DNA from 3 places in the Paenibacillus barengoltzii G22 genome. Region 2 is predicted to be linked to each of the others. Evidence: riboswitches for the same ligand, from Rfam matches in the RefSeq annotation. Region 2 holds a riboswitch; each other region holds the start of a gene.
What was found. A riboswitch is a leader RNA that binds a small molecule or an ion and turns the genes downstream of it on or off. The one in region 2 is predicted to bind thiamine pyrophosphate.
Positions count from the first base shown of each region.

Region 1 (9,995 bases), 900 kb from region 2:
AATCGGCGACTCGGGTCTGACCCAATCTATTCGCAGAAAATGAGTGAGATACGATGACAACGAAAATTGCCATTTTTGGCGTGGGTTTGATCGGCGGTTCGCTGGCGTTGTGCTTCAAAGGCAAGCCGGGAATTACGGTCGTTGGACACGCCCATCGCCCGGAATCTTTGAAACGCATTGAGGAGCGCGGTGTCGTTGACGCCGCGACTCTGTCCATGGAAGAGGCGGCGGCGGATGCCGACTTTATTTTTTTGTGCGTGCCGGTGGGATTGCTGGAAGATTATCTGCAAAAGCTGACCGAGCTGCCGTTGAAGCCGGGCTGTATTATAACCGACGTTGGCAGTACTAAGGCGTCGGTTGCCGCTTGCGCGGCCCAAATTGCCCGTCCGGGCGTGCATTTCATCGGCGGCCATCCGATGGCTGGCTCGGAGCGTTCCGGCGTGGAGGCGGCTTCGATGCTCTTGTTCGAGAACGCTTATTATGTGCTCACGCCGTCTTCTGATGTGCCGGAGGAAGCTTATCAACGTCTGGAGCAACTGCTGGCGTACACTAAAGCGCAAATTGTGCGTGTGGACCCTGTTCTGCATGATGAAATCGTTGGGGCGATCAGCCATCTGCCGCATATTATCGCGGTGGCCTTGGTAAATCAGGTGCGTCATTACAACGATAGCAATGGGTTATACCGGATGTTGGCAGCGGGGGGGTTCCGTGACATCACGCGGATCGCTTCAAGCGACCCTGTGATTTGGCGGGATATCCTGCTTAGTAACCGGGATGTGTTGCTTCATTTGTTGAAGGACTGGAACCGCGAGATTGAAGGATTTATCACTTTATTAGAGGCACAGAACGGTGAAGGGATCGAGGCGGAGTTCCAAAAGGCGAACCAGTTCCGCGGCGAACTGCCGGAGCGGCGCAAAGGAGCGATCACCTCGTTGTTCGATATTTATATCGACGTACCCGACACACCGGGGATTATTGGGCAAATTGCGACTGAACTTGGTTTGCGCCAAATTAACCTGAGCAACATGCAAATTATCGAAAGCCGCGAGGATGTTCCGGGCGTGCTGCGTCTCTCTTTCCGCCAGGAAGGGGAGATGGAGCGGGCGAAGACTCACCTCCAATCCTTGGGTTATGTTGTGTATGTGTAAGTTGGCTATTGTTATGGTAAAGTTTCGGCTCGGCGTTGAATTTGGAATTCAATGCCGGGTCTTTTGCATTTCTGGAGGTTGGCTTATGCCATTCCTTTGCAACGCATTAGTCTACGGGGTAATGACCTTACTGGGGGCTGCCTCGCAGGGATGGTGTCTTTCCTGTCTGTTGTTTCACGGGGATACTGACTTTCCTGTTTGTTACTTCAAAGAGACAGTGACTTTCCTGTTTGTTACTTCACAGGGATAATGACTTTTCGGGCTGCCGAGCTACAGGGGCTATTGCTTCCCTAGGCAGCTACTTATCAAAGCTGGGGCTGTAAATGCTTGGCTGCTAGCTGGGATTAACGGAACGTAGGGACGTTATTAGTGTAGGAGCGTGCCTTTTCCAGTTATAAGGGAACGAGGAGACTTATTTGGCTTAATTGCTGGGATAACGTAGTCGTGATCGCCATTAAGGACTTAGGGTTCCGTTCCATCGGGAAATCGCCGGGAAATGGGGGGATAAGGTCCATACGTTCCGTTAGCCAAAAGCCTATAGTGATCGCAAATGTAAGCGCTAAAAAAAGTTGTTGACAGAATGAAAACGTATACATATAATAAAAGTACAGTATGGTTTCTCTCCACTCCTATCCAATAACTTCTTGCTCCAGGTGAGCAAGGACCGCTTCCGAGGAAGCGGTCTTTTTTTGTCTTTTTTGCGTGATCTGGCGGATGGCGCGAGAGTAATAAGTACGAAAAATCGAGTGCCATTTGCTCGTAATGCTGGGATCAGAGGAAATCTATATGAAATTTCGAGTATAATGGGCAGGTGTTGCCGGTATCGGCTGAAATGTATATGAAATTTCGAGTACATTTCGGATGTTTGGGCGATCGCGGCAAAATATATGCGAAATATCAAGTACATTGCATCCGCATCCAAGAGGAGGCGCTTTTCTAAGTTACCTACCCACCATACTTAGTCACTTTAACGAGTTTCAAGACAAGTTACTCCACTACTAATTTAATTTCCCCAAACGCGTATCAAGTCCAGTTTCTTGCCAGAAACCTTGATACCGCAATAAAAATCCAGTTACTTTCTACTACCCTCATCAGTTACTTTGCCCCATGTCTATAGTAAGTTATTTCCCCTCTAGTACTCTCACCGAACCTTCAACCCCGTCCCAGGACAAGTTACTCAGCACCATCACAGGTTACTTCTTAACGTCTTACGAATCGGTCGCCAGACAACAAAATGACGTGCCGTATTCAATAAAACACATACTTTACACCTTTCGGCTCAACTGGGGGGATATATAACAACACATGTTACTAGTTGGTTCTCCACCACCACTTCGGTTCTCCACCATCAGCTCTGTTCTCCATCGCCAGTCCGGTTCTTCTCCATCAGTTACTTCACCGTGATCAAGCTTCCCGCAGTATTGATTTGGACAAAATTTGGCTCACTAACTTCTCTCGCGTTAGCTCGATCGGTTGATTTGCTGCTTGCGATAGGCAAGCGGGCTGACGCCGTATTTCTTCTTAAATGCCTTGCTGAAGTAGTAAATGTCAGGGAAACCAGCTTGCTCGGCGACTTCTTTAATCAGCAAGGAGGGCTGCTGCAGCAACTCGCAGGCTTTGGCTAGCCGGATTCGGTTCATTTCTTCGATAAGGGTTCGGCCGGTTTTTTGCTTGTAGACGCGGGATAGATGGCCGTAGCTCATATGGAGGGATGCGGCTAATGCCTCTACATTCAAACGTTCCCCGCGAAAATCCTCCAGGTATACCTCCACCTTACGAAGCAAAGCGTCCCGGGCTTGTGCAGGCTCGGAGGCTAACACACTAGCCTCATGCATAGCGGTTACCCCGGACAAGACCTCCAGCAGTTGAACGAGCAGCAACCGGAGATAAAAGGGCGACCGCCCCTTCTCCGCCTCGGTAAACAACTGGATGAGCAGCGACCGAATGCCGTAATCGTCTCGGTAAGCCCCGGGAGGCCAATCTTTTAACCGGTTCAACCGCCGGAAGAAGCTGTCGTTTTCCGGTTTTGCCGCTTTATTTTGAGCCCAGTTGTCCGCCGTCTCTCCTGCAGTTTCTTCCTCCAACGTACCTGCCATTGGCCGGAACCGCCAGCGCAAACAAATGCCTTCATGCGGATCTTCCCGAGAATAATCGTGGGCATGGGTCATCCCCGGTGGGATTAAAAAAAATTCATCCGCATACACCATCACGTCCTGGTCAATAAATCGGGTTTGCATACGGCCGGACAGGACGTAGTTGAATTCATACCAAGTATGGGCGTGGGGAGGGCATTTGCCGGAACCGCCAGTTTGTTCTATCACGATATCGACCCAGTCCACTACAGCATCGCCAACCGCGATTTCACCACAGATATTGTTCAATTCGGGCGCCAGTTCATTGCGCCATTTTTTCAAATCCATGAGCTGCTGCTCCTTTGTTCGATTTGACTTCATCATATCATAATAGGACAAAAATTGATGAGGATAAGTAATTTACTTCGCCTAGGCAGAACCGGAAAATGAGGGGGAAGGCTAACTCATATTCAGGGGAGGTACCCGATACGATGTTCTGGACGGAGGAGAAATTAAACGCACGGATTCGCGAGCTGGAGGGCTATCGATACCGCGATGCCCGCCCGGTCGAGGCGTTTCGCGCGCAAGTGGATGAGGAAGGGCGCATCGGCGCCAGACCGCCCAAAGAGGGGCCATGGTCCACGATGCAGACAGGAGAACGCTGGGAAGGCCGCGATCTTTATTTATGGCTGGAGACGGACGTCGAGCTTCCGGCCGAATGGAAAGGACGTAAAATCGTTGGCGTGTTCGACTTCGGCAAAACGGGAGGCGGTAACAACTCCGGGTTTGAATCGCTCTTATATGTCAATGGTGAACCGTTCCAAGGCGTGGATATGAATCACCAGGAGGTGTTTTTCCCGGAAGAAGCTTCCGGGACGAAGGTGAAGCTGCAGTTCCGCCTATGGTCCGGATTGGAAGGCGGCGGGAAGCCGCAAATCCAGGAACACCGAATCAAGCGGGCAGAGATTGCGTGGCTGGACGGAACGGTGGACCGTTTGTACTATACCGCGCGCGCGGTCATGCAGACGGTGGAGGTCCTGCCGGCAAATGCGCCAGAGCGAACGGATTTGTTGACGGCGCTGGACCGCGCTTTCCTGCGGATCGATTGGTCCTATCCGGGATCGGAGGCGTTTTATGCCTCGCTGACGGAAGCGGAGGAGCAATTAACCCAGGCGGTGGCAGGAATGAAGAAAACGTCGCCGGTGACGGTGCAATGCATCGGGCATACGCATATTGATGTCGCCTGGTTATGGCGGCTGAAGCATACGAGGGAAAAAGCAGCCCGCAGCTTCAGTACCGTATTGCGCTTGATGGAGATGTTCCCAGAGTACGTGTTCCTGCAAACACAGCCGCAGCTCTACGAATATCTGAAACAGGATTACCCGGAGCTCTATGAACAGATCAAGGAGCGAGTCAAAGAAGGACGCTGGGAAGCCGCCGGCGGCATGTGGCTGGAGGCCGACTGCAACTTGACAAGCGGAGAATCGCTGGTGCGGCAGCTGCTATATGGGACGCGGTTTTTACGTGAGGAATTTGGTCAAGAATGCACCTATTTGTGGCTGCCAGACGTATTCGGCTACAGCTGGGCCTTGCCGCAAATTTTGCGCAAGTCGGGCATTGACACGTTTATGACCACCAAAATTAGCTGGAATCAATACAACCGCATGCCGCATGATACGTTTTGGTGGCGCGGCATCGATGGCAGCGAAGTGTTGACCCATTTTATCACCACGCCCCAGGACGGCAATTTCTGGTGGTACACCTATAACGGGCAGATTGAGGCCTCCAGCGTGCAAGGCATCTGGGAGTCCTACCGCGATAAAGAGGTGAACAAGGAGCTCCTGCTCTCATACGGTTACGGCGATGGCGGCGGGGGTGTAAACCGCGAACACCTGGAGCTGCGTCGGCGTCTCGACGAGATGCCGGGTCTGCCGCGTGTGACGACCGGAAGAGCGGATGATTTTTTTGCGAAGCTGCATGAGACGGTGGAGTCGGCGGACCGTTACGTCCATACGTGGGACGGCGAATTGTACCTGGAGTACCACCGGGGAACTTATACCAGCCAGGCGTACAATAAGAAAATGAACCGGAAGCTGGAACTGCTGTCCCGGGATACCGAATGGTTGCTTAGCTTGCAGGCGTTGCTTGCGGGCGGCGGAAAGTGGGACACTTATCCGAAAGCCAAGCTGGATGAAAGCTGGAAAACGATCCTGCGCAATCAATTCCACGACATTATTCCGGGCTCGTCCATTCCGGAAGTATACCGGGACTCCAAGGAGGAGTATGCCGAAGCCCAATCGCTGCTAGAGTCGTGCCGGGAACAGGCCATTCAAGCTTTGACGAGCGATGCGGGGGATACATATACCGTGTGGAACCCGTCTTCTTGGCCGTTTACCGGTCTGGTTGCCTTGGAAGATCAAGACACAGACAAGGCAACACAGTGGATCCAAGCGGAGGGGCAAGTGCTGCAATCCGAATTCGACGGGACGACGGTGTGGGTACGCGTGGAGAACGTGCCGCCGCTAGGTTTTGTCACGATTCAACGCAAGAAGGAGGTACAAGCGGATAACGCCGTCGCGGTGACAAGTGAACCGTTTAAAGTTCGGCCAAACGGGATCGAAACTCCGATTTATCGCATCGAGTGGAACGACCGCGGGCAGCTGATCTCAATCTTCGACAGCATCGCCGACCGTGAGGTGCTGGCATCCGGTGAACGAGGCAATGTGCTGCAGGTGTTTGAGGATAAGCCTAAAATGTTTGAGGCTTGGGACATCGATGTATTCTACCAAGAGAAGCAGCGCGAGGTCGAGCAGCTTCAGGAATGCAAGGTGGATACCGGTTCGCTGCGGGCTGTCGTTCATTTCACTTGGACGTACATGAGCTCAACGATTCGCCAACAGATGATTCTGTATGCCGACAATCGGCGAATCGATTTCCGCACTTGGGTGGATTGGCAGGAACGTCAGCAGCTGCTCAAGGTTGCTTTCCCCGTGGATATCCGAGCGACGGAAGCGACCTACGACATTCAGTTTGGCAACGTGAAGCGTCCAACGCATTGGAACACGTCGTGGGATTTCGCTCGCTTCGAAACCGTGGGGCATCAATGGGTGGATTTGTCAGAGCGCGGCTATGGGGTTAGTCTGCTGAATGATTGCAAGTACGGGCATGACATTAAGGATCATGTAATCCGCCTGTCGCTGCTGAAGTCGGCAACGTACCCAGACCCGCAGGCAGATCGCGGCGAGCATGAATTTACGTATGCGCTGTATCCGCATGAGGGGGATTGGTCCGAAGGCGGTACCGTGCAAGCGGCAGCGCTCCTGAATCAGCCGGTATACGCGACGCCGGGTGCAGTGCCTGCGTCGTCGTTCTCCCTGCTTCAAACAAGCGGCAGCGCGGACGTCGTGATCGATGCGGTGAAAAAAGCGGAAGACGACGATAGCGTAATCGTCCGTTTCCATGAATATAAGGGCGGCCGGGGCCGCGTCCGGTTGCACGTCGGAGTGCCCGTTATGTCTTGGCAGGAAACCGACTTGATGGAACGTCCTGCCGGTGAGCTGTCCTCCGCAGATGCGATTGAGCTGACCGTGACGCCGTATGAAATCAAGACGGTTCGTCTTCAAATGAAATCATAATGTGTGAAGCGGGCGCCTCCGTCAGTTATCCGAAGCGGGAGCGCCCGTTAACGTTTCAATGTTGTTGGAACCATAGAAAAATAAAACGACCAGAATAATGATCACAATCCATTCGGCAAAACCTTCCCCGTCAAATTGACCCATATGGAAAACCCCCGTAAACATAGTTAAGTGCAAATCGTACATTCCTCATTTGGCACCGCTGAAAGAAACTGGCTTAGGAGCAACTCAGGCTCACAGGAGTAGCACACGCATTGCTTTAAGAGGAGTCGTTCGCTTTTTTCTTCATCGCATTAATGATGTCATTGATGGTGAGATCCCCATTTTCATTGAGGAAATTCAGCAGTTTATCGGCGTTCGCGTCGCTGCTGATCGTTTTGTACTCGCCAACCAAGGAGACGAACATGGTCGCGTTACGGTATAACTGGACGGAATCCACGCGAAGTTTGCCGGAGAGCAGCAACGCAGCTACGGTGTATTCCGGGGTTTTGGGCCGGAATCCGCCTTTTTTGCCGTTTTTCTTGCTGGAAGACGAGGACTTGTTCTTTCCGGCTGAGTTCATGGCTTTACCTTCCTTAACTTGATGGAGTCCAGTTTCCTGTGAAGGGGAACAGATCTGAACCGATCTTTGAACTGGTTCCTGAACCGATTCCTAGGAATCCCCTGTTATTTATGCTATGCAACCGAACGGGATTGGTGTAGACGGGAGACGCAAACGATCCACCTATTCGACCTTCTGGACGGGATTGACAATCCAGGCAGAGACCGGTAGAGTAATAATTGAATTGCATAGGAAATCCACTAGGGGCGCCGTCATCGGCTGAGACAAGAGATCATCTTGGACCCTTTGAACCTGATCTAGTTCATACTAGCGTAGGAAAGTGGAGCCGGCCCCAAGTGACATGCGCTTAGGCTGCCATGAGTATATTGGTATGCCTAGGGTTCATCCAGCCGCTCCCTCTATGGAGCGGCTTTTTTGCATGCTCTGGCAGCTCGGTTTGCTGTTGCCCTCTCAGAGGATTTCCTAGCCAAAATATGTGGAGGTGGAGAATTTGGGATTTTCTCAAGAGTTGCGTAGGCAGGCGGACGGAATTTATCAAGCGATATTTGATCATCCCTTTGTCAGAGGTATTGCGGAAGGCCGGTTACAGAAAGAACAGCTTATTCATTACGTTAAGCAAGATTTTGAGTATCTGAATGCGTATATGCGAATTTACGGGATTGCGATTTCCAAGTGCCAGACCCGCGAGGAGATTGCGGTGTTTAGCCAACAGATCGATTTTATTCTCAACAGCGAGATTCATCCGCATCACAATTTTTGCCGGGTGGCCGGGGTGAAATTTGAAGATTTGCAAGGCTTTCCGCTGGCCCCATCGGCGCATCATTATATCCGTCATATGCTGACAGTAGCTCATGAAGGAACTTTGGGGGAAATTTACGCCGTGCTTCTGCCTTGTCCGTGGACGTATCTGGAGATTGGCCAGAAGCTGCTTGAGGAAGTGCAGCCGACGCCGGAGCATCCGTACTATGAGTGGATCACCTTCTACGGTCAACGTGCAGGAGGTGTCACAGAGAAATTCAAACAGGCGTTGGATCAATGGGCGGAAACCGCCAATCCGGCGGAGCGCCAACGCATGGTCGACCACTTTATGCAGAGCTGCCAGCTGGAATATCTATTCTGGGACATGGCTTATCGGTTGGAAGATTGGCCGGTGGCGGTGCCGGTGCTTCAGCCATAACTTCGCGCCAAGCTACTGATCCATCGATACAAGCCAAATGATCGAAAGAGAGGTTAAACCTACATGAGTGTACTGGAAAAAGAACTAGCCCAAGTGCTGCAAAAGGTGCAAAATACAAAACCGCTCGTTCATAACATCACAAACGTGGTCGTTACGAATTTTACGGCCAACGGCTTGTACGCGCTTGGCGCGTCGCCGGTCATGGCGTATGCGCCGGAGGAGGTGGCCGACATGGCCAAGATCGCCGGCGCGCTTGTCCTCAACATCGGCACGTTGTCGACGCCGCAGGTGGAGGCGATGATCCTTGCCGGCCAGTCGGCGAACGCCCACGGCGTGCCGGTGCTGCTTGACCCGGTGGGCGCGGGAGCGACCGCCTTCCGGACGGAGTCGGCGCTGCGCATCCTGCGCGAGGTGAAGGTGGCGCTCGTGCGCGGCAATGCGGCGGAGATCGCCCATCTCGTTGGAGAAGCTCGCGAGATCAAGGGCGTCGACGCCGGCGACTCCGCGAGCGCCGAGGCGGCCGAGCTTGCCGTGCGGGCCGCGCGGGCGCTGAACACGGTCGTGGCGATCACCGGCCGTGAAGACGTCATCACCGACGGGCTGAAGTGCCGGATCGTGAGCGGCGGGGACGCGCTGCTCACACAAGTGACCGGCACGGGATGCCTGCTGACGTCGGTGCTGGGGGCTTTCGCCGCGGTGGAGCGCGATCTGCTGCTGGCCGGCACGGCCGGGCTGGCATTTTACGGCGCTGCCGCGTCCCGCGCTGCTGAGCGGACGGCTTCGGCCGGCCCGGGCAGCTTCCAGATCGCGTTCCTTGACGAGCTGGCGAAGCTGCACCCGCATTCGCTCAAAGGGCACGCGGCGGTGCGTGAATTTCAGGCGACCGGAGCCGGCGGGTGGTGGGTCGGATGAGCCGGATCGCCAGGGCCTTAACGATTGCCGGATCGGACAGCGGCGGCGGGGCTGGCATCCAGGCCGATCTGAAAACGTTCCAGGAGCTGGGCGTTTTCGGAATGTCGGCGATTACCGCTGTGACGGTTCAGAATACGCTCGGCGTCTCCAACGTCTACCCGTTGCCGCCGGAAGCCGCGGCAGAGCAAATCGAAGCGGTGGGCTCTGACCTTGGTGTAGATGCGCTAAAGACCGGTATGCTGTTCAGCGCCGAAATCATCGGAGCAGTGGCCGCGCAAATCCGCGCGTTCAGCTGGAGCCGGGTCGTTGTTGACCCGGTAATGATCGCCAAAGGCGGCGCATCCTTGCTCCAGACGGAAGCGGTGCAGGCGTTACGCTCACAGCTGCTGCCGCTGGCGTACATCGTGACGCCGAACCTTCCCGAAGCGGAGGTGCTGTCCGGACTGTCTATACGCAGCATGGAGGACCGCCGTGAGGCCGCAAAACGGA
Region 1 is NZ_KE159652.1:1,318,598-1,328,592, forward strand. It holds gene hisC (histidinol-phosphate transaminase) at 1-20, shown strand, start outside; gene C812_RS06205 (prephenate dehydrogenase) at 54-1,148, shown strand; gene C812_RS06210 (AraC family transcriptional regulator) at 2,609-3,568, opposite strand; gene C812_RS06215 (alpha-mannosidase) at 3,712-6,855, shown strand; gene C812_RS22940 (hypothetical protein) at 6,877-6,999, opposite strand; gene C812_RS06220 (hypothetical protein) at 7,115-7,417, opposite strand; TPP riboswitch at 7,649-7,752, shown strand; gene tenA (thiaminase II) at 7,908-8,594, shown strand; gene thiM (hydroxyethylthiazole kinase) at 8,658-9,506, shown strand; gene thiD (bifunctional hydroxymethylpyrimidine kinase/phosphomethylpyrimidine kinase) at 9,503-9,995, shown strand, end outside.
Region 1: it holds a riboswitch for thiamine pyrophosphate, as region 2 does, so the genes downstream of both, tenA (thiaminase II) here and C812_RS02085 (ECF transporter S component) in region 2, are expected to answer to the same signal.

Region 2 (9,995 bases):
TTGCTTCTGCATGCCGGCATGAATGTGACCGAGGTGGCAGATGCGCTGGGGTATCGGGACATCTTCTTCTTCAGTCGCCAGTTTAAGCAATATACGGGAAAAAGCCCATCCGAAATCCGTTAAGCAGGTTGTTCTAAATCACGAACACCCTCTGAAGTGAATGAATTCATTGTTCTCGACTGCCAAGCTTGAAGCTTCGGCGGTTTTTTCTTTACAAACCTACAGGTTATTTATGCCTAGTGTAGGCCGGACAACATCGTCCGGTCTTTTTTTGTGGCCGCGCCTGAGACAATTTGTTTACAAGTCAGTGATATTTTGGCGACATGTATGCCGTAAGCTGAGTGTTGCGTCGAAAGACGGCCTCATCCTGAAGACGAAGGAGGAAAAAGGAATATGAAACCGATGACTTGGCTGGGACTCGTGCTGCTGCTGGTTCTCTCTGCTTGCACCGGGTCCGGGAACGGGGAAGGGGGATCACTCGCGGATACGTCAACAACCGGGATAGCGGTGAATGGTACGAGCGGCCCTGCTTCCGGGACATCCGGCGATCCGGGGAAGAAGGAGAAATCGAATGAGCAGGTGAAGCTTGTCGTCGCCACTTATTTTTTGAGCGATCAAGTCAAGGTTGCCGTGGAGAAATATGAGCAACTGCATCCGAATGTCGATATTGAGCTGCATGCCGCTTCGACGTCGGGCAAAGATCTGAACGATGTGATGAACAAGCAGGAACAATTTATCAAGACCAGCAACACCGCCATGTTGGCCGGAAAAGGACCTGACATCATTGAACTCGATCAGCTTCCTTCCGAACAATACGTGAAGCGGGGGTTGCTTGTCGATTTACACGAGCTGATGGATCAAGACGCTGACTTTCACAAGGAAAATTATTTCACCAATATTATGGACCATGTGCAAAGCGGCGGGGACGGCGGGTTATACGGCATGCCATTGTATTTCTCACTAGTTGGTCTGTATGGCAATGTGGAAGCTATAGAACAAGCAGGCGTTTCGTTTGACGATGACAGCTGGACGCTGAACGACTTCATCGACACCATCAAGCAGTTAAAGCAAAAGGGCGATCCATCGTATATCTTCATGGGCGAGGAACGTTATTTCTTGGAACAGCTCGTGACGGAAAATTTCGAGAAGCTCATCACCGTAACGAACGGGGAGCCGCAATTGGATACAAACGCCTTGGCTGAGATGATGGAGCAGGTCCAAAAGATGGCGGATGATGGACTGCTTCATAAGATGGGGAACTATCAGAGACTAACTGCGGTTGGGGAATCCGGGACCGACAGCAAGAATCCCGCCTATTTCATGGATGCAGAGCTCTATTCGCTGCGGGACGCCTTGTTGTACGCCCCATTCCCGCGTACGGCGCTGTATGCTAAGCCGCATCTGGTGAATGCGGGTGGCGGCGGCTACTTCAAACCGTTCGGGCAGCTTGGCATCAATGCCAATTCCGACCATCCACAGGAAGCTTGGGACTTCATTCAATTTCTGCTCAACGAGGAGAGCGTACAAGCTTATTTCGACGAGCATTTGGATGCCAGCCCTGGTTTTCCAATGAACCGAAGCGTATACGAGCAACAGAAGAGCAAGCTCCTTCAGGACGGAACGGTTACAAGCGGGAACGGTCCGAAGGTTCCGGTCGATCCGGATATGCTGGCGCAGGTGGACCATTACATCAACACAGCCGTCCATGCTGTGGGAGGTCCTTCCAAACTCTCCGAAACGATATATAACGAGACGGAAGCGTTCTTTGCCGGCCAGAAGTCAGCGAGCGACGTAGCGAAGGTGATCGCGAACAAGATCAATCTGTTGTTGAATGAATGACGGATAATGGACAACTTTTTACTTAGAGGGGGGATGGGACATGTATCACAAAACAATCGCGGAGGACGTCTCCCATTTGCTGCAGAACCAAGCGACGACCAAGCCCCATGAATAAGCTGCTCACCCTGCTTCGCAAGGACGGGTTCCAAGCTTTCTGGCTGCTTGCCCCGAGCGTGATTGGCTTCTCGATCTTTTATCTGATCCCATTTCTATTAGGCTTCTGGGAATCGTTCACGGAAGGTGCGGGCGTTGGAGGAAGCAAATTCGTTGGCTTGCATAACTACATCGACCTGCTGGGCAGCAGCTCCTTCCGCAAGGCGGCTGCCAATACCTTGCTATTCACCGCGGTCAGCGTTCCGTTGCTCATTCTCTTGTCCCTCGGCTTGGCTTTGCTGCTGAACCGGCCGTTGTTCCTCCGTGACGGGATCCGGACATCCATCGTGCTGCCCCTCGTCGTTCCCGTCGCTTCGACCGTTACGATCTGGCAAATTTTCTTCGATTGGAACGGGACGCTGAACGAGTGGCTGCATGAGATCGGGCAAGGTCGCATCGATTGGATGCAGTCCGATTGGTCGATAGGCATCGTCGCGGTGATGTTTCTTTGGAAGAACCTCGGCTACAACATGATTCTGTTCCTGGCTGGCTTGCAATCGATACCCAGATCGTATTACGAATCAGCCAGCATTGAGGGAGCGGGACCGCTGCGCCGGCTGTACCACATCACGCTGGTCTATTTGACGCCAACGATGTTTTTCGTCGTTCTCATTTCCATCGTCAATTCGTTTAAAGTGTTCCGGGAAACGTATCTGCTGGCAGGGGATTATCCATATGATCGCCTCTACATGATGCAGCATTATATGAACAACATGTTCGCTTCGCTGGACGTTCAGAAGCTGACTGCCGCCGCGATCCTGATGGTCGGCTGCATCGCTCTGCTGGTTGCTCTTCTGCTCGCGGTGGAGCGTCGGTTTCGGGAGAACATGGAATGAACGGAGTTGATCGAGTGAGGAAGCTCGGCATGCTGCCCAAAATCATAGCTACGCTTGCGGCTGGCGCAGTTGCGCTGGTTATGCTCGTGCCCATCATTCTGACCGTGACGGGTTCGCTGATGACGGAACAAGAGATCGAGCGGAATTACGGTCTTCTCGGCGTCATGATCGATGTAGCGCAGGGAGGAGCGGAAGCTTTCGTTAATTTGAAGCTGCTTCCCGACTGGCTGTCCTTCGGCCAATACGCGCAAATCTTAATCCAGTCGGCGAAATATCTTCACATGTTCTGGAACTCCGCCCTGCTGGTGGCACCGATTGTGGTTGGGCAAGCCGTCTGCGGTACGCTGGCGGCTTACGCCTTCGCCAAGCTGCGATTCTTCGGCAGGGATCAGCTGTTTTTCGTCTATCTGCTCACCATGTTGATGCCGTTCCAGGTGACGCTTGTACCCAATTATCTCGTCATCGACCAGCTGGGCCTGATGAATCACGAATCGGCGATCATTCTGCCCGGCATCTTCGGCGCGTTTGGCGTGTTCATGATGCGTCAATTCATGACGCATATTCCGAATGCGTACATCGAAGCTGCTAAAATCGACGGAGCGGGGCAATTCACGATTTTCTTGCGCATAATCGTTCCGCTTGTCCAACCCGGCCTGGCGGCTCTGAGTGTTCTCCTGTTCATCGACTACTGGAACATGATTGAGCAACCGCTCATCTTCCTGCAGGATGACGCCAAGCAGCCGTTGTCTCTCTATCTGGCGCAGATTAACAAACAGGCCCGCGGCATCGGTTTTGCGGCTTCAACGCTGTACATGGCTCCGGCGGTACTCCTATTTTTGTATGCGGAGTCGTATTTCGTCGAAGGGATTGGGCAGTCAGGAATTAAAGGTTAGCCGGGAGGTGAGGGTGCTTGGAAGAATTGGCAACCCGTTCAAAACAAAGAAAAATACGCGCGCTTGGGGGACTCTTCTTCGCCCTGCTTATCGTGCTGACGCTGGGCGGTAACACGATTCGGGCGTTGTCGATGCCGAAGGTGACCACGGCTGTGCCCACCGTCGGATCACTGGATTATTCCTATGAAGGGAGCGCACTGGTCCGGCCGGCAGCGGAACGAAAACTGATGAATCCGGCGGGCTGGAAGGTGCTTAAAGTGCTTGTGAAGGTTGGAGATAAGGTGCATAAAGGACAGCCGCTCGTCCGCTATGACGACAGCGACGTGCAGGACCAGCTTGCCGATCAGCAATCTTCCCTGAAGAAGATGCAGTTGTCACTGGAACAACTGGAGTACGATTTGAAGCAGGCGCTCCGGGAAGGGGATGAGGAAGCCGTGCATCATGCGTCCTCAGCGCTGAAGAGCATGCAGTTTGATATAGAAGATCAGAAGCGGCGCATCACCAAGCTGCAGGAGGAGATCCAAGCGGGTCGGGAGCTGATCGCTCCGGTGGATGGCATCGTCATGACGGTAGGTGCTGAAGAGGGGATCGCCTCAGCGGGGGTTCCTGACGTCAGCCTATCCGATACGTCCCAGGGCTATCAGATTCGGTTGATGGTGCCGGACGAGCTTGCGATCCTGATCCGGCCTGGTGAAGAACTGGATTCGTTCGCGCTTGTAGACGACGATGCCCGGCAACTTACCGGCACTGTCACCACGATCGAAGAGGCGTACGATGGAGGGGGGGATTCGATCGGCGATGACCAGCTTGGGGCTGGCGACAGCGGCCAAGCCTCGGCCGCGAACACCCGGATCACGATATCACTGAAAGAAGAAGAATCCGGTCTCCTAGGCGGTGAACGCGTCAAAGTGAGCCTGCGCAAATCGAAGGGCGACCAACTGCTGCTCGTCCCAAACGAAGCGGTTCATCATGACAGCCAGGGGGCGTTCCTATACACGATCTCTGCGGAACAAGGCCCGCTTGGCAATGCATATTACGCAAAACTAACCCGAGTCGAGACGGAAGGTTCGAACGAATACGCAACAGCTGTCAGCGGTGAGATCTTCGAGCAGTCCGAGATCATCGTAGGCAGCACAGGGCTGATCATGGACGGCACCCGCGTCCGCTATGAGCTGAACTAGCCAATTACGGTGCAGGAGATGGGAAGAGCCGGCCGAAGCCGGCGATGCATGGTCTTGTTCAATTAGCTTGGGTTTGCGGAGTTAAAGCGGCCCAGCGCTTCACCCATCCGAACCTTCTGTCCGGGGGCAAGTTCAGGCCATGGGGTGAAGGTGCCGTTCTGAGTGAGCAGGACGACGGTGGATCCAAACTCGAAATAAGCGAGGTCGTCGCCTTGCTCCCAGGATTTTGCTGAAGGATCGGTATACTGGATGCTGCTCACGTTCATCGCGCCGACCTTCACAAGAGCGATTTCCCCATACTCATGGGAGATGTAAGTGATCAAGCGTTCGTTTCGGCATAACACCTTCTTCATATGGCGCATGCCAAAATCGTTCACCGGGTAGACCCGGCCTTTGATGTGCTCGCTTTCCAGCTTTTTGCCCGTCACGGGCGCGTGAATCCGGTGATAATCGGTAGGACTCAGATACAGAACAAAGGCGTATCCGTGTTTGTACAATTCGACGCGGGGAGAGCCGGCCAGCAGCGCTTCCAGGGAATAATTCTGTCCTTTCACGTTCAGGATCGTACCGGATTGCACCTCACCCATAAACGTAATCAGCGCGTCCACCGGACTAATCATCACTCCCGGCTCCGCGTGCAGCGGGCGCATGCCCGGCTTTAGCTTGCGGGTGAAGAATTCGTTTAACGTGCGGTATTCCCGAAGCTCCTTCTCCGCTTCATGCAGCGGAATGCCATACGATTTTGCGAATAAAGGGATCATTGCTCGGCTAACCCCCGAATGAGAGAACCTGCCTATCAACCGGGATAACCATTTCCGGGAGGAAAGCTCCGTCATCCATTTCATCCATGTCGCGGCCAAATCGCATCCTCCTAGTCTGTCCAGTAATGCTGCATGGGTATTGATGAATTCGTTGCCACTTCCGCTTATCTTGACACAGAATCAGACCGAAATCAATAACGGACTGGTAACCCCCAGTTTACAGATTTGTACAAATTTAGGCTTGATGCCTGGGCGGGGTTGGTGTATGTTTATATCAATCGCATAGGGATACGGGGGCTTGAGCGAATCAGGCTGAGATAGCGGCATATTGCGCCGCGGACCGTTAATCTGATCTGGATAATGCCAGCGTAGAGAATCGATCGTCCGGGACTTTTTGTGCCTTCGTGCGTCCCCGTGACCTGACCACCGTCTGAGCTATTCAGGCGGTTTTTTTTACGATGCGAGGATTTAAATCAAATGATCAGGAGGAGAGATGAAGATGTCAGAGGTTGTTCAAAAAAGAACGGGGCGTGGTCTCAAGCTCAGTGATGTGCTGGTAACGGTGTTGGTCTCGCTGGTGCTGGGTGTGGTGTATCACTTTTGGAGTTCGGTGTACAATTTGTTCTCCCCCCTGTTCTTCCAGGCCGATGAACTGGTGTACGGGATGTGGTTCCTGGCTGCAACGCTGGTGTTCTTGTTGATTCGCAAACCGGGGGTGGCGTTAATCGCGGAGATCGCTGCTGCCCATGTGGAAATTTTGTTCGGGAGCGAGTGGGGCGTCCAGTTGGTCCTTTACAGTGTGCTGCAAGGTTTAGGGGCGGAGCTGGTGTTCGCCGCGTTCCGGTACCGGAAATTTTCCGGCTCCGTTGCTGCGTTGGCTGGGATTGGGGCTGCCGTGGGTTCGGTCCTCCCGGATTTCTTCTACGGCTATGTGCAGGATTACGAGCCGTGGCTCTTGACTGCCAAATATGCGATGCGGGCCGTCAGCTCGGCGCTGATCTGCGGGTACTTCGCTTATGCCGTCGTGAAGGCCGTAGAGGCGACAGGGGTTACGACATTGCTGCGACCCGTTGATCCCAAAGATTATGCGGCGTTGAATGACTGATGAGCAAAGAAACGACGGCAGCTGAGATCCGGGAGCTGCGGCTCAAGTTCCCGGGAGAGGATCGGTTTGTGTTTAAAGATTTGGATTTCTCGGTGCGGCGCGGGGAGCATGTGCTGCTGCTGGGTCCCAGCGGATGCGGCAAATCGACGCTGCTCCAGGTGCTGAGCGGCATCATTCCAGACCTAGTTGAGATTCCGATGCGCACGTCCGCACAACAGCTACCCGCATCGTGGCGATTTTTGTTCCAGGATCCGGATACGCAGTTTTGTATGCCTTACGTGGATGAGGAGTTGGCGTTCGCCTTAGAAAATTTGGGCGTGCCGAAGCCGGATATGCCCGCGCGGATGCAGGCTGCATTGGCGAAGGTGGGCCTTGACCTGCCTGAGCTCCATGTGCCGATCGATTCGCTATCCCAAGGGATGAAGCAACGGCTGGCGCTTGCCTCCGTGCTGCTGGGGGATCCGGAGGTGCTGCTGCTGGATGAGCCTTCGGCATTGCTCGACCCGCAGGGCCGAGAGCAAATTTGGCAAGCGATCGCCAAGGTGGCTGAGGATCGCACCCTCATTATCGTGGAGCACCGGATCGAGGAGTTGACGGCGCTAGGTCTGGTTGACCGCGTCGTGTTGTTTGGACCGGACGGAAAGGTGCTGGGCGAGGGGGCACCGGACGTCGTGTTTGATACGTATCATTCCGAGCTTATTGAATTTGGGATCTGGTATCCCGGCGTATGGGAAGCGTATTTTGCCACAGAAGCTGGCCGCAGGTTATTGGAGCCGGTGGGGGGGAGCCGGCAATTGGATGGACCTGCCGCCGTGGAGTTGACTGATTTTCACGGGTTCCGGCATGGGCGGCCGGTGATTGAAGTCGGGCAAGCCGCCGTGTATCCCGGGGATTGGATTGCGATCACTGGCCCAAACGGTGCAGGGAAGAGCTCGTTGCTGCTCAGTCTGATTGGCTTGCTGCCGTCTGAGGGGGCATTTACGTTGCAGGGAAAACGGATCGAGACTGGGAAGCTTAGCCGACGTGACCGCAGACGACTTTTGGAGTCGGCCGCTCGTGAGATCGGATTTGTTTTCCAGAATCCGGAGTTTCAGTTTGTCGCCGATCGGGTGGTGGACGAAGTCGCCTTCTCGCTGAGGGAGGATGGACTTGACGCCGGGACGCTGAACGGTCGGGTGACGGTGTATCTAGAGCAGTTTGGTCTAACCGGCTTGGAGATGCGGCATCCTTACCAGCTGTCGCTGGGGCAGAAGCGGCGCCTTAGTGTGGCTGCGGCGGCCGTACGCGAACAACAGGTGTTGCTGCTAGATGAGCCGACCTTCGGTCAGGATGCTGCGAACACGTTTGCCATTCTGCAGTTATGCGAGGCGTTACGTCGACGCGGGACGGCGATCCTCATGGTTACCCATGAAGAGCGGATCGCAGAGCAGGTGGCCACCCAGCATTGGGAGGTCCGGGACGGACGGTTGACGAGCCAACGGTTGACCTCGCGGGTAGAACGGTCCCAGGCAAGTGCCGGCGAATCACCGGAATCCAACGGATCAGCCGAACGGGGAGCGGATATCACCTCCGCGCCAACCGACCAGCCTGGCCGCCGGGATCCAGAGGCGGTGATCGCCAGATGAGACGTTTTCTGACCCCGAAACGGCGGACTTGGTTGCATCAGGCGAACCCGGCTGCCAAGCTGGCGTTGATGATCCTGCTGTTTCTGCTGACGTTATTTACGCACCGGCTTGATTTTATTTTTTATCAGGCGATTCTTTTTACGTTCTTGCTGTTCCTGCTCAGTGGTTATGAACCTTGGAAGGTCGCTTTGCTTCTGTTCCCCTTTGCGCTGATCTTTGCTTCCTCGGCGGCGACGATGATTCTGTTTGGCAAAGGGACGGCGATCTGGTGGTCGTGGGGATTGTTCCGCATTTCTGAAGAAAGCTTCTACCGGGGGATTCACATCGGGTTCAAAGCAGTGGCTTTTGCTGCCGAAGGGCTGTTGTTCGTGTTGACGACTTCTTCGGTTGCTTTGTTTTACGCGCTAATGCAGCAGGCGAAGCTGCCGCCCAAATACGCCTACAGCTTTATGGCCTCGGTCCGGCTGCTTCCCATGGTCTGGGAGGAGCTGCTTGTCCGACGTAATGCGCTGCTGATTCGCGGCGTTCGCCGTCCGCGCGGACTACCCGGTCTCGTCGCACAAGCGAAGCTGTACGCTGTGCCGCTGCTGTCTCAGAGCATCCGGCGGGCCCATCGTGTTGCTGTCGCCATGGAAGCGAAAGCGTTCGACGGAAATCGGCCGCGCACGTATTATTACCCGACTGCTTATTCCCGGTACGATGTGTTGACATGGCTGCTCATCGGCTTGGTTGCGGCTGCAGCTTACTTCCTAGCGGACTTGTACCCGCTATTTCACATTGCAGATGTTCGCTATCATGAAATCTTATGAAACGAAGGGGCAAGATTCCTTCCGGAGAAACGGGTTACTGCCTGCTCTCTGTGTTTAGGAATCCGCCCCTTTTTTTAGTTTTGTTCCATTTGGCTAAGCCCGGTTCGATCGGTCTAACAAATAACGGGCGTAAGCCATAGGCTGTCGATATGAATCCTTCCAGGCTTCCAGCAATCCGGCTTTACGAAAGCCGTAACGCTGGTCACGCCCATTGCATTCGATAAAGTAAGGCTTCCCGCTTGCGGATAAGCCAATGTCCAGCCCCAGGTCAGCGAGATGCGGGAGATGGCTGCCCAGATAGCGGGAGATGGTCAGGGCAAGCTCATTAACGTGAGCAAGGGCCGCCGGGACGATCTGCTCCGGGAGCACTTTGGCCAGCAGCTCCTCGGCGGGAAGGGCTTCGCCGCCTCTGGCGAGGTTACACACAAAGCTGCCTGCAGCAGCTACTTTGGCGAAGCGCCCGGTGACGCTCCAATCGCCTCCGCCGCCCCGCTGGACGGTGATCCGCAGATCGATGGGGCGCTGCTCGTATTCCGCCAGCGGAATACGCTCTTGCACGAGATAAGGCGTGCGACGCAGCATATGCCGAACCCCGGGCGGCAGTTGTCCCCGATGCAGTCGAATCGTCCTCCATTGCCGCTGGCCAAGTGGCGAAGCATAAGTGAGCTCCCACCCTGACGATGGCAGATGTCGCAATCGCATGACACCATGGCCAACGGAGCCGCGGATCGGCTTAAGGATGAGGTCCGTATGGCGGGTCATCATGTTCCGCAGATTGCTGGGGGTTAACGGC
Region 2 is NZ_KE159652.1:420,111-430,105, forward strand. It holds gene C812_RS02055 (helix-turn-helix domain-containing protein) at 1-123, shown strand, start outside; gene C812_RS02060 (ABC transporter substrate-binding protein) at 394-1,839, shown strand; gene C812_RS02065 (carbohydrate ABC transporter permease) at 1,947-2,828, shown strand; gene C812_RS02070 (carbohydrate ABC transporter permease) at 2,858-3,721, shown strand; gene C812_RS02075 (efflux RND transporter periplasmic adaptor subunit) at 3,739-4,902, shown strand; gene asd (archaetidylserine decarboxylase) at 4,965-5,762, opposite strand; TPP riboswitch at 5,944-6,055, shown strand; gene C812_RS02085 (ECF transporter S component) at 6,157-6,768, shown strand; gene C812_RS02090 (ABC transporter ATP-binding protein) at 6,768-8,393, shown strand; gene C812_RS02095 (energy-coupling factor transporter transmembrane component T family protein) at 8,390-9,202, shown strand; gene C812_RS02100 (YheC/YheD family endospore coat-associated protein) at 9,296-9,995, opposite strand, start outside.

Region 3 (9,995 bases), on a different contig from region 2:
ACCAGCACCTGCTTGCCGCGAAATTTAAATTTGGTGACGGCCCAAGCGGCAGCCACTCCAAAGATGGTATTCAGCGGGACGGTAATCAAAGCGACGAGCAGCGTCAGCCGCAGTGCGGATAATGCATCCGGGTCACGGATGGCTGCTACGTAGACGTCCCAGCCTTTCTTGAGCGCCTCCGTCAGGACGACGGTAAGCGGCAACACGATGAGCCACAGCAGGACCAGTGCGGCCGCCGTGATCAGCACCCACTTGATTACGCCAGAACCCTGCCCCGCCTGCTTCCGCGGAGCCGTTGGCTTGCTTGCTGCTAATGGCACAGAACCGGCCATCCTCTTCCCTCCCTATCGATTGGCGTTCCCGAGCTTGCCTATGCTCACCGGGCAGATAGCATCTCGTGATCGTCAGCTCTCCCCATCGGCAACACTCGTTATCGTGAGTCCGCGCTCTCAATCTCCTACCGCGCGGTCTTGCGAATCCGGCGCTGCAGCGTGTTGATGAGCAGCAGCAGCACAAACGAGATCAGCAGCAGCATCAGTGCAACCGCCGTCGCCCCGGCGTAGTCGAATTGCTCCAGCCTCGACATGATGAGCAACGGGGCGATCTCCGTCTTCATCGGCATGTTGCCGGAGATGAAGACAACGGAGCCGTATTCGCCGATGCCGCGGGCAAACGCGAGCGCAAACCCCGTTAACATCGGGGGCAGCAGCTCCGGCAGCACCACTTGGCGGAAGGTGCGGAAGCGGCTAGCGCCAAGCGTGGCCGCCGCCTCCTCCACTTCGGCATCCAGGTCCTGCAGCACTGGCTGTACGGTGCGCACAACAAACGGGATGCCGATAAACATCAGCGCAAGCGTGATGCCCGCCGGCGTAAACGCGATGCGAATCCCCAGCGGCTCGAACAAGGAACCGATCCAGCCGTTGGCCGAATAGATCGCGGTGAGGGAAACCCCGGCCACCGCCGTCGGAAGGGCAAAAGGAAGGTCGATCATGGCATCAAAAATGTTTTTGCCGGGAAAATCGTACCGGACCAGCACCCAGGCCAGCAGCAGCCCAAGCACCGCATCGATCAATCCGGCCACCGCCGCGGTCACAAAGCTCACTCTGTATGAAGCAAGCACGCGCGGGTCGGTTGCGATATCCCAAAATTTCTCCCAGGTTAGTCCTGTAGAATTCAGCAGCAAGGCGGAAAGCGGGATCAGCACGATCAAGCTGAGGTACAGCACGCTAAATCCCATCGTCAGCCCGAAGCCGGGCAGAACGCCGCGCTTTGCGGTGCTACTGCGCATATTCTTCGCCTCCGATTCGTTACGGTCGGTTCGTATTATTGCGGTACGTAAATTTGGTTAAAGATGCCGCCGTCATTGAAATGCTTCGTTTGGGCTTCTGCCCAGCCGCCAAATTCCTCAATCGTAAACAGCTTGATCTCCGGGAATTTGTCGGCATACTCCGCCTTGACGCTGTCGAGCGTTGGACGATAGTAATTCTCCACAGCGATCTTCTGTCCTTCTTCCGAATACAGGTATTTCAAATAAGCCTCGGCGACTTCGCGGTTGCCGTTGGCATCTACGTTTTTGTCGACCACGGCAACCGGCGGTTCAGCCAGTATGCTCTCCGACGGATAGACGATATCGAATTTATCCGGCCCCAGCTCCTGCACGGACAACCAGGCCTCGTTCTCCCAAGCCAGCAGCACGTCGCCGAGTCCACGTTCTACGAACGTCGTAGTAGCGCCGCGCGCCCCGCTGTCGAGAACCGGAACATGCTTGAACAGCTCTTGCACGAACTCCCGTGCTTTAGTTTCATCGTTATTGTTTTGATGCAGGGCATATCCCCATGCCGCCAGGTAATTCCACCGCGCCCCGCCAGAGGTTTGCGGGTTTGGCGTGATCACCTCAACGCCATCCTTGATCAGATCGTTCCAATCCTTGATGTCTTTGGGATTTCCTTTACGAACCAGAAATACGATCGTGGAGGTATAGGGCGAGCTGTTATGCTCGAACTTTTGCTGCCAGCCTTCATTGATCAGCCCGGTTTCCGCAATGGCGTCAATGTCGTATCCCAGCGCCAGGGTAACCACATCGGCTTTCAACCCGTCAATGACAGCCCGGCTTTGCTTGCCCGATCCGCCATGCGACTGTTTAATGGTGACCTTCTGTCCTTTTTCTTTCTCCCAATATGCCGCAAAAGCTTTGTTATAATTTTCGTATAATTCCCGGGTCGGGTCGTAGGATACGTTCAGCAATTCCACCGCTTTGGGCTTCTCCCCGCCGCCGGAATTCCCGGCTGCCGCGCTGGCCGCATCGTTGCCGCCGCTCGTGTTGGACGAGCAAGCCGCCAGGACCCCAACCAATATCAATGCCAGACTCATCAGAACCCCTTGCTTCAACCTTCTGTTCATCGTATCACTCCCCATACTCTTTTCTCGCTTTACTAGGGCAGGGCAGGCATCCACCGTATCAACCACTTGACAACGGAAAACGGAGAAACGCCCCACCCCCTACGGTCAAACCGAGCCACTACCCGTGTCTGCCAAGGCAAGTAGAGCGTTCCTCCGTCCGTACGGTGAGAACATTTTTAATTATTCCTACCTGTTTAGTATGCTATGGTGTTATTTTATATGCGACAGCCCAGAAATGTCAAACCTTTTTATGCAAAAAAATCAATTTTTTTATAGGCCTCCCTTATAGCCGGTACAGGCTGCGGTATGGGTTGCGGACCTCCCTTCCAGACAATGCAAAACACCCGAAGACCGGCAAAATGCAGGCCTTCGGGTGTCTGGATCGGATCCTTCGTCCGCTGGGATATGAGATGAAGCTTCTGATTCACATGGAACCTGCCGGCTGCTTACCCACGGCAAAGTCTGCCGGCAGCGGTTCAATGCAGGAGGGTTTGCTGATACTCAAGCTATGCACCGCAGGCGTCAGACTGCCGCTCTCGGGATCACGCCGCAAGGCGGCGATATTGCCGCTGTACTGATTCGCCACCAGCACATAGTCGTCCAGGACGGCGAAGTTCCGCGGCCAGCTGCCCCCCACACTCGTCCATTCCGGGTCCTCGAGGCGACCGGTGTGCCGATCGATGCGGAAACGGACAATGCTGTCATGTCCGCGGTTGGAGCCGTATACGTAACGTCCGTCCGGCGAGAAGTGAATATCGGCCGGATAGTTTTCCCCGCGGAAATCATCCGGCAGGGAGCTGACGTGCTGGATCGCCTCAAGCCGCCCCTCCACCGGATCGAAAGTATATGCCGTCATTGTATTGTTCAACTCGTTCATGCCGTAAGCAAACCGTTCCGACGGATGGAGCACGAAATGCCGTGGACCTGTCCCCGGCGGCAAATGGGTTACCCCGTGCTTTACTAGCCGTCCGCACTCCAACCGATAGATCACTATCTGGTCGGTTCCCAGGTCAGAGACGAAGGCGAACCGTCCATCATGGCTAGGCACAATGCTGTGAGCATGAGCCGATTCCTGGCGCTCCTGGTTTACACTACTTCCCTCATGGCGGATCAGGGCCGTCATTTCTCCTAACGACCCATCCGCTTCCAGTGCAAAGGCATTCACATGCCCGCTGGAATAGTTGGCGACCAGCAAAAACGGATCCCGCCCACATTTCAAAGCCAGATGGCACGGGTCGGCCCCATGCGTTGCCCGTTCGCTGTGCAACATCGTCAGCTTCCCATCCTTAGGATCAACCGCAAATCCAGCAACCTGCCCTTCGGTCTGTTCACTTACCGCATACAATCGCATACCCTTCGCATCGAAGGTCACAAAGGAAGGGTTGGTGAGGCCCGCAGTCTCGTGGATAACCCGCATCTCGCCGGTATCCCTCTGCAGCTCGCAGAGATAAATTCCGGGCTCCCCGCGATCAGCATAAGAACCCACAAAAAAGTGCCAATTCGGTCCAGCTTCCTTGCTCACCGATTTCTCTTCCTTCTCTTTCTCAAATTCATCCAGCATCTGCTTCACTTCAGACAACGGAAGCCGATCAAAAAACATCTCCACCTGTTTCTCTGCCCCGCTGTAGATCTGGTTCATCACGGCAGGGATGTTCGAGGAGATATTACAGGAAGAGTGTTCGCTGCCGGAACACCAGTTGGGATGCAGCGATCCTTGAGCGAAGATGCGGTACAAATCGCCGAGAGTAACCTGCGAAAGCTCGCACTTTAGCAAGTACCCGCCGCGGGCCCCTTCCTTCGTCGTCACCAGGTCGTGGCGGCGAAGCAGGCTGAGCACCTTACGTACACGGGCCGGATGGGTCGCGACGCTGCAGGCGATCTGTTCGCTATTGGCCATGCGATCCTCCTTGGAATCTAAATACAACAAGCAATGGACGGCGACCGTTAATTCGCTATTCATCTTCCTTCTTCCCCTTCCCTTACCAAGTTTGAAACAAGTGCAGACGAGTATGTTATAATGTTCTCGCGAATCGCTATTCGCTAGTCACTTTATTCCATTTCGCTAAATACTCAATATATACATACTATATACTTACAGAAAGGGAACCTCTATGAACCTAATGAATCCCTCTTATATGCAAGCCGCCTTTACCGTTGGTGCAATGGCCATGGCCGTCGCTGTTCTGTTTATCCGTCTGAAAGCCAGTCGTCGGCCTGTCACGGTGAAGAAAATCATCATTCCCCCGCTAGGAATGACAACCGGCCTCTTCATGTTTGTTGTGCCGGAAACGCACATTCCTCTCCTGTGGGGCGTAATCGCCTTCGCTTTCGGTTGGCTCCTGTTCTCCTATCCGTTGATTCGGACAACCAAGTTCGAGAACATCGGCGGCGAAATTTACGCGGAACGTTCCCGCAGCTTTATCTTTATCCTGATTGGACTGCTTGTCGTCCGTCTCTTGCTGCATGAGGCCGTAGAACAATACGTCTCCGTCATGCAAACCGCGGCGCTGTTCTTCCTGCTCGCTTACGGCATGATTATTCGCTGGCGGCTGTATATGCTCAAGCAATACCGGGCAATGACCGGGAATACCGCCTCCTCATGATTCACGAAACCGTTGCAGCACCTCAAACATATTAAATTTTCTATATAGATGCAATCCTTTTATGGAGATTTTATTTTTGCATCACTTTCCAATCTATCACCCGGATGAATACAACAACAGCCGTACTCGCATGAAGCGAATACGGCTGTTGTTGCTCACCGCGCTCTCCGATTCCGGCAGCAGCTTTCGCCTATGCCTTCTTGGACGACGATCTTTGATCGGAGCTTGGATTGCTCAGTTGAGGGAGCATGCGCATCCCCATGACCATCTCGGACGAGCAGAGCGGACATACGGGGCTATATTCAAAGGTGAAATTGTCCCGCATCCACCCGTTGCAGTCATCGCTAGTGCAGGTCCATACCGGCGTATTTTCCTCAGGAATTTCTTCTAACGTCTTTTTACGGTAGTTCATAAAATTCCCCTCCTCTTCAAGGTGAACGTTCCAACCAGGTGCATTGATGATTTTGTTGCAGTGTTATATGTATCATCAGAAGCGGACTTCTGAAGAATTAACCTCATTAATGATCTTTGCGAAGAAAAACTGCCCTTAATGCGAGCACGCATTAAGAGCAGTTTCTAACTAGCTTACAGTTTTACAACGTTCTCGGCTTGAGGGCCGCGGTTGCCTTGAACCACGTTGAATTGTACGCGTTGGCCTTCGTCGAGGGTTTTGAAGCCTTCGCCAGTGATCGCGCTGAAATGAACGAATACGTCATTTCCGCCTTCCACTTCGATGAAGCCAAAACCTTTCTCAGCGTTAAACCATTTTACTGTTCCGGTTTCCATGGGAGAATACCTCCTGTTTAAGATTAACATGATTCATTTTTTTAACAGAAGTCGTTCAAATAAAGGCTGACCCTTATTGAACATGCACCACTTGTATAAAAAAATTCACACATTGAAAAAAGTTCCAGTTTTAAAAAAGTGACACCCTTTTCAATGCGTGAATGATATCTTCTTTCAAAAACATGATTTGAACCTATTATAGCCTTTTGCCAGATAAAAAGCAAATCCCCTGTTTTTTCAAGCCTACCGGAAAGACTGGACAAATCTAACTAGTGAAAACTATAATGACAGATGTAATCTGCAGTCATATTGTTCAGGGGTGCTGGAATTGGCCGGCTGAGAGTGTATCCCTCCAAGATACTGACCCTTCAACCTGATCTGGATAATGCCAGCGTAGGGAGCCATACCATGGTGATGAACTTATTTTACATGTCATTTCCATTGCCTATCGCGTCCCGGATCCGGGACGTTTTTTTGTATCCGGAAGTTGGAAGTTACGCTTAAGGACGCACATCCAGGGTTATACCAAGAACAAGCTGCGGAAATTTACACCAACGAAGGAGAGTCGGAGTCGTGAAAGTTCAAGTACGTACCGCACTGGCCATATTTCTTGGTTGCTTGCTGCTGGTATTGTCCGCCTGCGGCGGAGCGAATGGGAATCGTGCCGGGACAGCGGAAGGCGGAAACCAAGGCGGACAAAATACCGAAGCCGCCGCACCCAATCCAGCCTCTAATGCAGAGCTGCAACATGTGAAAGTCGTGCTCGACTGGAGCCCTAACACGAACCATACCGGGCTTTACGTCGCCAAGGATCAAGGCTATTTCGCCGAGGAAGGACTGCATGTGGACATCCTCCTGCCTGGTTCCGGCGGCGCCGAAGCGATGGTGGCCTCAGGAGAGGTGCCGTTTGGCGTCAGCGTGCAAGAGAACGTGACGCAAAGCCGAATCCAAGGCGTCCCGCTCGTTTCGATTGCCGCGATCATTCAGCACAATACGTCCGGCTTCGCTGCCCCTGTCGAGAAGAACATCAAGTCGCCAAAGGACTTCGAGGGCAAAGCCTACGGCGGCTGGGGTTCACCGGTGGAACAAGCGGTGATCCAATCGATCATGGATCTGCAAGGCGCTGATGTCAACAAGGTGAAATTCGTTAACATCGGGGATGCTGATTATTTTACAGCGGTAAAACGGGATATTGATTTTGCCTGGATTTTCTACGCCTGGACGGGCGTTGAGGCCGAGCTGCGGGGCGAGCCGCTGGACATGTTGTATGTCAAAGATTTCTCCGAGAAGCTGGACTACTACACACCGGTACTCGTGACGAACGAGAAGACAATCCAGAATAACCCTGAGCTTGTAAAAGCTTTTATGCGGGCTGTGACGAAAGGTTATCAGTATGCGATCGACCATCCGGAAGAAGCGGCGCAAATCCTGCTAAAAGCTGTACCCGAGCTCGACAAAGACCTGGTGGTGGCCAGTCAAAAATGGCTCAGCCCGAAATACAAGGACGATGCTCCGCGCTGGGGCGAGCAAAAGAAAGAAGTGTGGCAGAACTATTCCGATTGGATGTTTGAACGCAAGCTCCTGGAGAAACCGCTTGATGTGGATGCCGCTTTTACCAACGAGTTTTTGCCAAGCGAATAACTACCTTTAATAATCTTTAATGCCAAAACTCTTATTCGAAAGGATGAACTTACCCATGCCAAACGCGTTATTAAGCATTCAAATCATTCCGAAAACGCCTAACGGTGAAGACGTCATTCCCTATGTAGACCGAGCCATTGAAATTATTCAAGCTTCCGGCGTCAAATATCAGGTGAATCCCCTGGAGACGACCATGGAGGGGGATCTCGACGAGCTGCTGACCATCGTGAAGAAAATGAATGAAGCCGTCATTGAATTCGGCAGCACGGGCATCATTTCGCAAATTAAAATTTGCTACAATCCCGAAGGCGTCAGCATGGATAAGCTGATCGAAAAATATCGGCCATGAATCTCCGCAGCCTTTGGCACAGCATATGGCCGCCCTTCGTGGCGGTCATCTTGTTTTTACTGATCTGGCAAGGCGCGACCGCCTGGTTCCACATCGAGAAATGGATTCTCCCCAGCCCGGTGGATATCGGTCGTGAAGCAGTTGCCGGTGCGGCCAGCTTGGGGGAACATACTTTAGCAACGCTGCGGCTGATGCTGATCGGTTTTGCCATCGGGACGCTTGTCGGCCTGCTGACGGCGTTTGTTCTGCATTATGTCCCGTTTCTGAAGGCATCGCTGTATCCGCTCATCATCTTAAGTCAAAACGTGCCCACCATTGCGCTAGCACCACTGCTGATGATCTGGTTCGGCTTTGGCATCCTGCCGAAGATTATCGTCATTACGCTCGTCTGCTTCTTCCCTGTCGCCGTGGCAGCCATGGACGGACTTAGCCGCACGGACCGGGCGATGCTTGATTATATGCGAATGATTGGTGCATCCAAGGCGGATATTTTCCGCAAGCTGGAGGTGCCCTATGCGATCCCCTCGATCATGTCCGGGGTGAAAATCGCCGCAACTTACAGCGTGATGGGGGCGGTCATTGCCGAATGGATTGGCGCAGACAAAGGCATTGGCTACTATATGATGCTGCAGAAGGCATCGTTCCGCACGGATAAGATCTTTGTCGCCATCGCCATCATCGTGGCCATCAGCCTGGCGATGTTCGCCTGTGTTGCATTGTTGGAAAAATGGCTTGTCCGCTATAAACCGGCGAACGACCGAAGATAGAGAAGCGAACGGAAAGGAAGGCTTGGTTTATGAGCGAAGCATCTACACCCAAAGATAACGCCACCCCCGCGTTGGAGGTTCGGCAGATTCATAAAACGTTCCGCGACCGGCGCCGGGAGGTTCCGGTGCTGCAGGACATTTCACTGCGAGTACCGGCCGGTGAATTCGTGTCGATCATCGGCCCCTCTGGCTGCGGCAAAAGCACGCTGTTCCACGTCATCGGCGGTCTGACCGCGCCGGATCATGGCGAGGTGCTCCTTCAGGGACGCCCGGTCACCGGACAGCGCGGACATATCAGTTACGTGCCGCAGCAGCCTGCGTTGTTCCCTTGGCGGACGATCGAGGAGAATGTTGTGTTGGCGCAGGAAATCGCCGGAGCCGGAAAGCAGAGCTCCCGTGCGGAAATTCAGCATTGGCTCGAAAAAGCGGGGTTACGCGGATTTGAACGAGCTTATCCTCATATGTTGTCCGGCGGTATGCAGCAGCGGGCTTCGTTCCTTCGGGGACTGCTCGCCCCTCAGGAAGTCATGTGCCTGGACGAGCCGTTTAGTGCGCTCGACGCCCTGACACGCAGTGAAATGCAGCGCTGGCTGCTGGATATTTGGGAAGAGAACAAGCGCTCCGTCCTGATGATTACGCACAGCATCGAAGAGGCGCTCATGCTCTCGGACACGATCGTTTTGTTTACGAACCGGCCGGCCCATGTGCTGCACACCATCCAGGTGCCGTTTCCCCGGCCGCGGCGTGAGGAAATGCTGGATGACCCCGATTTTATGCGATTAAAACGGGAGATTGCGGCGATGATGGCGGCGGAGCAGCGCAAAATAGCAGCAGGAGGAGTCTGAAATAGACTTCCCCCTGCTATCAACGTTCCATTGCCACCTCGGTAACCTCCACCTGATCCACATCCAGCATCAGTTCGACCCATCGCCGCAGATGCTGGGCTTCCCCAGCGACGGCAATAAGCCAAGTCACCGATTCAATGGATTCTAAATGCCCTGCCGGATCTGAGAGATTCGGCATCCGGTCAAGCACCTGCTCATAGGCGCTTAACTTCATATCAATCAGCCGGAATCGCTCCAGCTTCTGGGTACATTCGGGAAGTAAGGTTACGCGCAGGTAGAGCAAAGTCCTTCCTGTCCGTTTCGCTGCCTCCAGTTCCTCCGGAGTAACCGAACGGCTCCAGGACTCTTTTTCCATGTCCATTCCTCCTGATCTTTCGCTGATCACATGATGGAGTAAATATTTAGCATATCATCGGAAAGCTCCATTAACGCATCCACCACTTCCGGATCAAACTGGGTCTCACGATGTTGGTGCAGTTCCAGCTTGGCTTCCGCCATGGTCAGCTTCCGTTCCCGATAGTGCCGATCCGATGTCATCGAATCGAAGGCGTCAACCACCGCACAGATTCTCGCCTTATAGGGGATTTCCTTCCCCTTCAGCCCA
Region 3 is NZ_KE159654.1:209,060-219,054, forward strand. It holds gene cysW (sulfate ABC transporter permease subunit CysW) at 1-332, opposite strand, end outside; gene cysT (sulfate ABC transporter permease subunit CysT) at 458-1,288, opposite strand; gene C812_RS15945 (sulfate ABC transporter substrate-binding protein) at 1,324-2,400, opposite strand; gene C812_RS15950 (beta-propeller fold lactonase family protein) at 2,825-4,360, opposite strand; gene C812_RS15955 (CcdC family protein) at 4,512-5,003, shown strand; gene C812_RS15960 (cold-shock protein) at 5,194-5,415, opposite strand; gene C812_RS15965 (cold-shock protein) at 5,589-5,789, opposite strand; TPP riboswitch at 6,095-6,207, shown strand; gene C812_RS15970 (ABC transporter substrate-binding protein) at 6,363-7,430, shown strand; gene C812_RS15975 (MTH1187 family thiamine-binding protein) at 7,486-7,779, shown strand; gene C812_RS15980 (ABC transporter permease) at 7,776-8,546, shown strand; gene C812_RS15985 (ABC transporter ATP-binding protein) at 8,576-9,391, shown strand; gene C812_RS15990 (hypothetical protein) at 9,411-9,746, opposite strand; gene C812_RS15995 (HD-GYP domain-containing protein) at 9,773-9,995, opposite strand, start outside.
Region 3: it holds a riboswitch for thiamine pyrophosphate, as region 2 does, so the genes downstream of both, C812_RS15970 (ABC transporter substrate-binding protein) here and C812_RS02085 (ECF transporter S component) in region 2, are expected to answer to the same signal.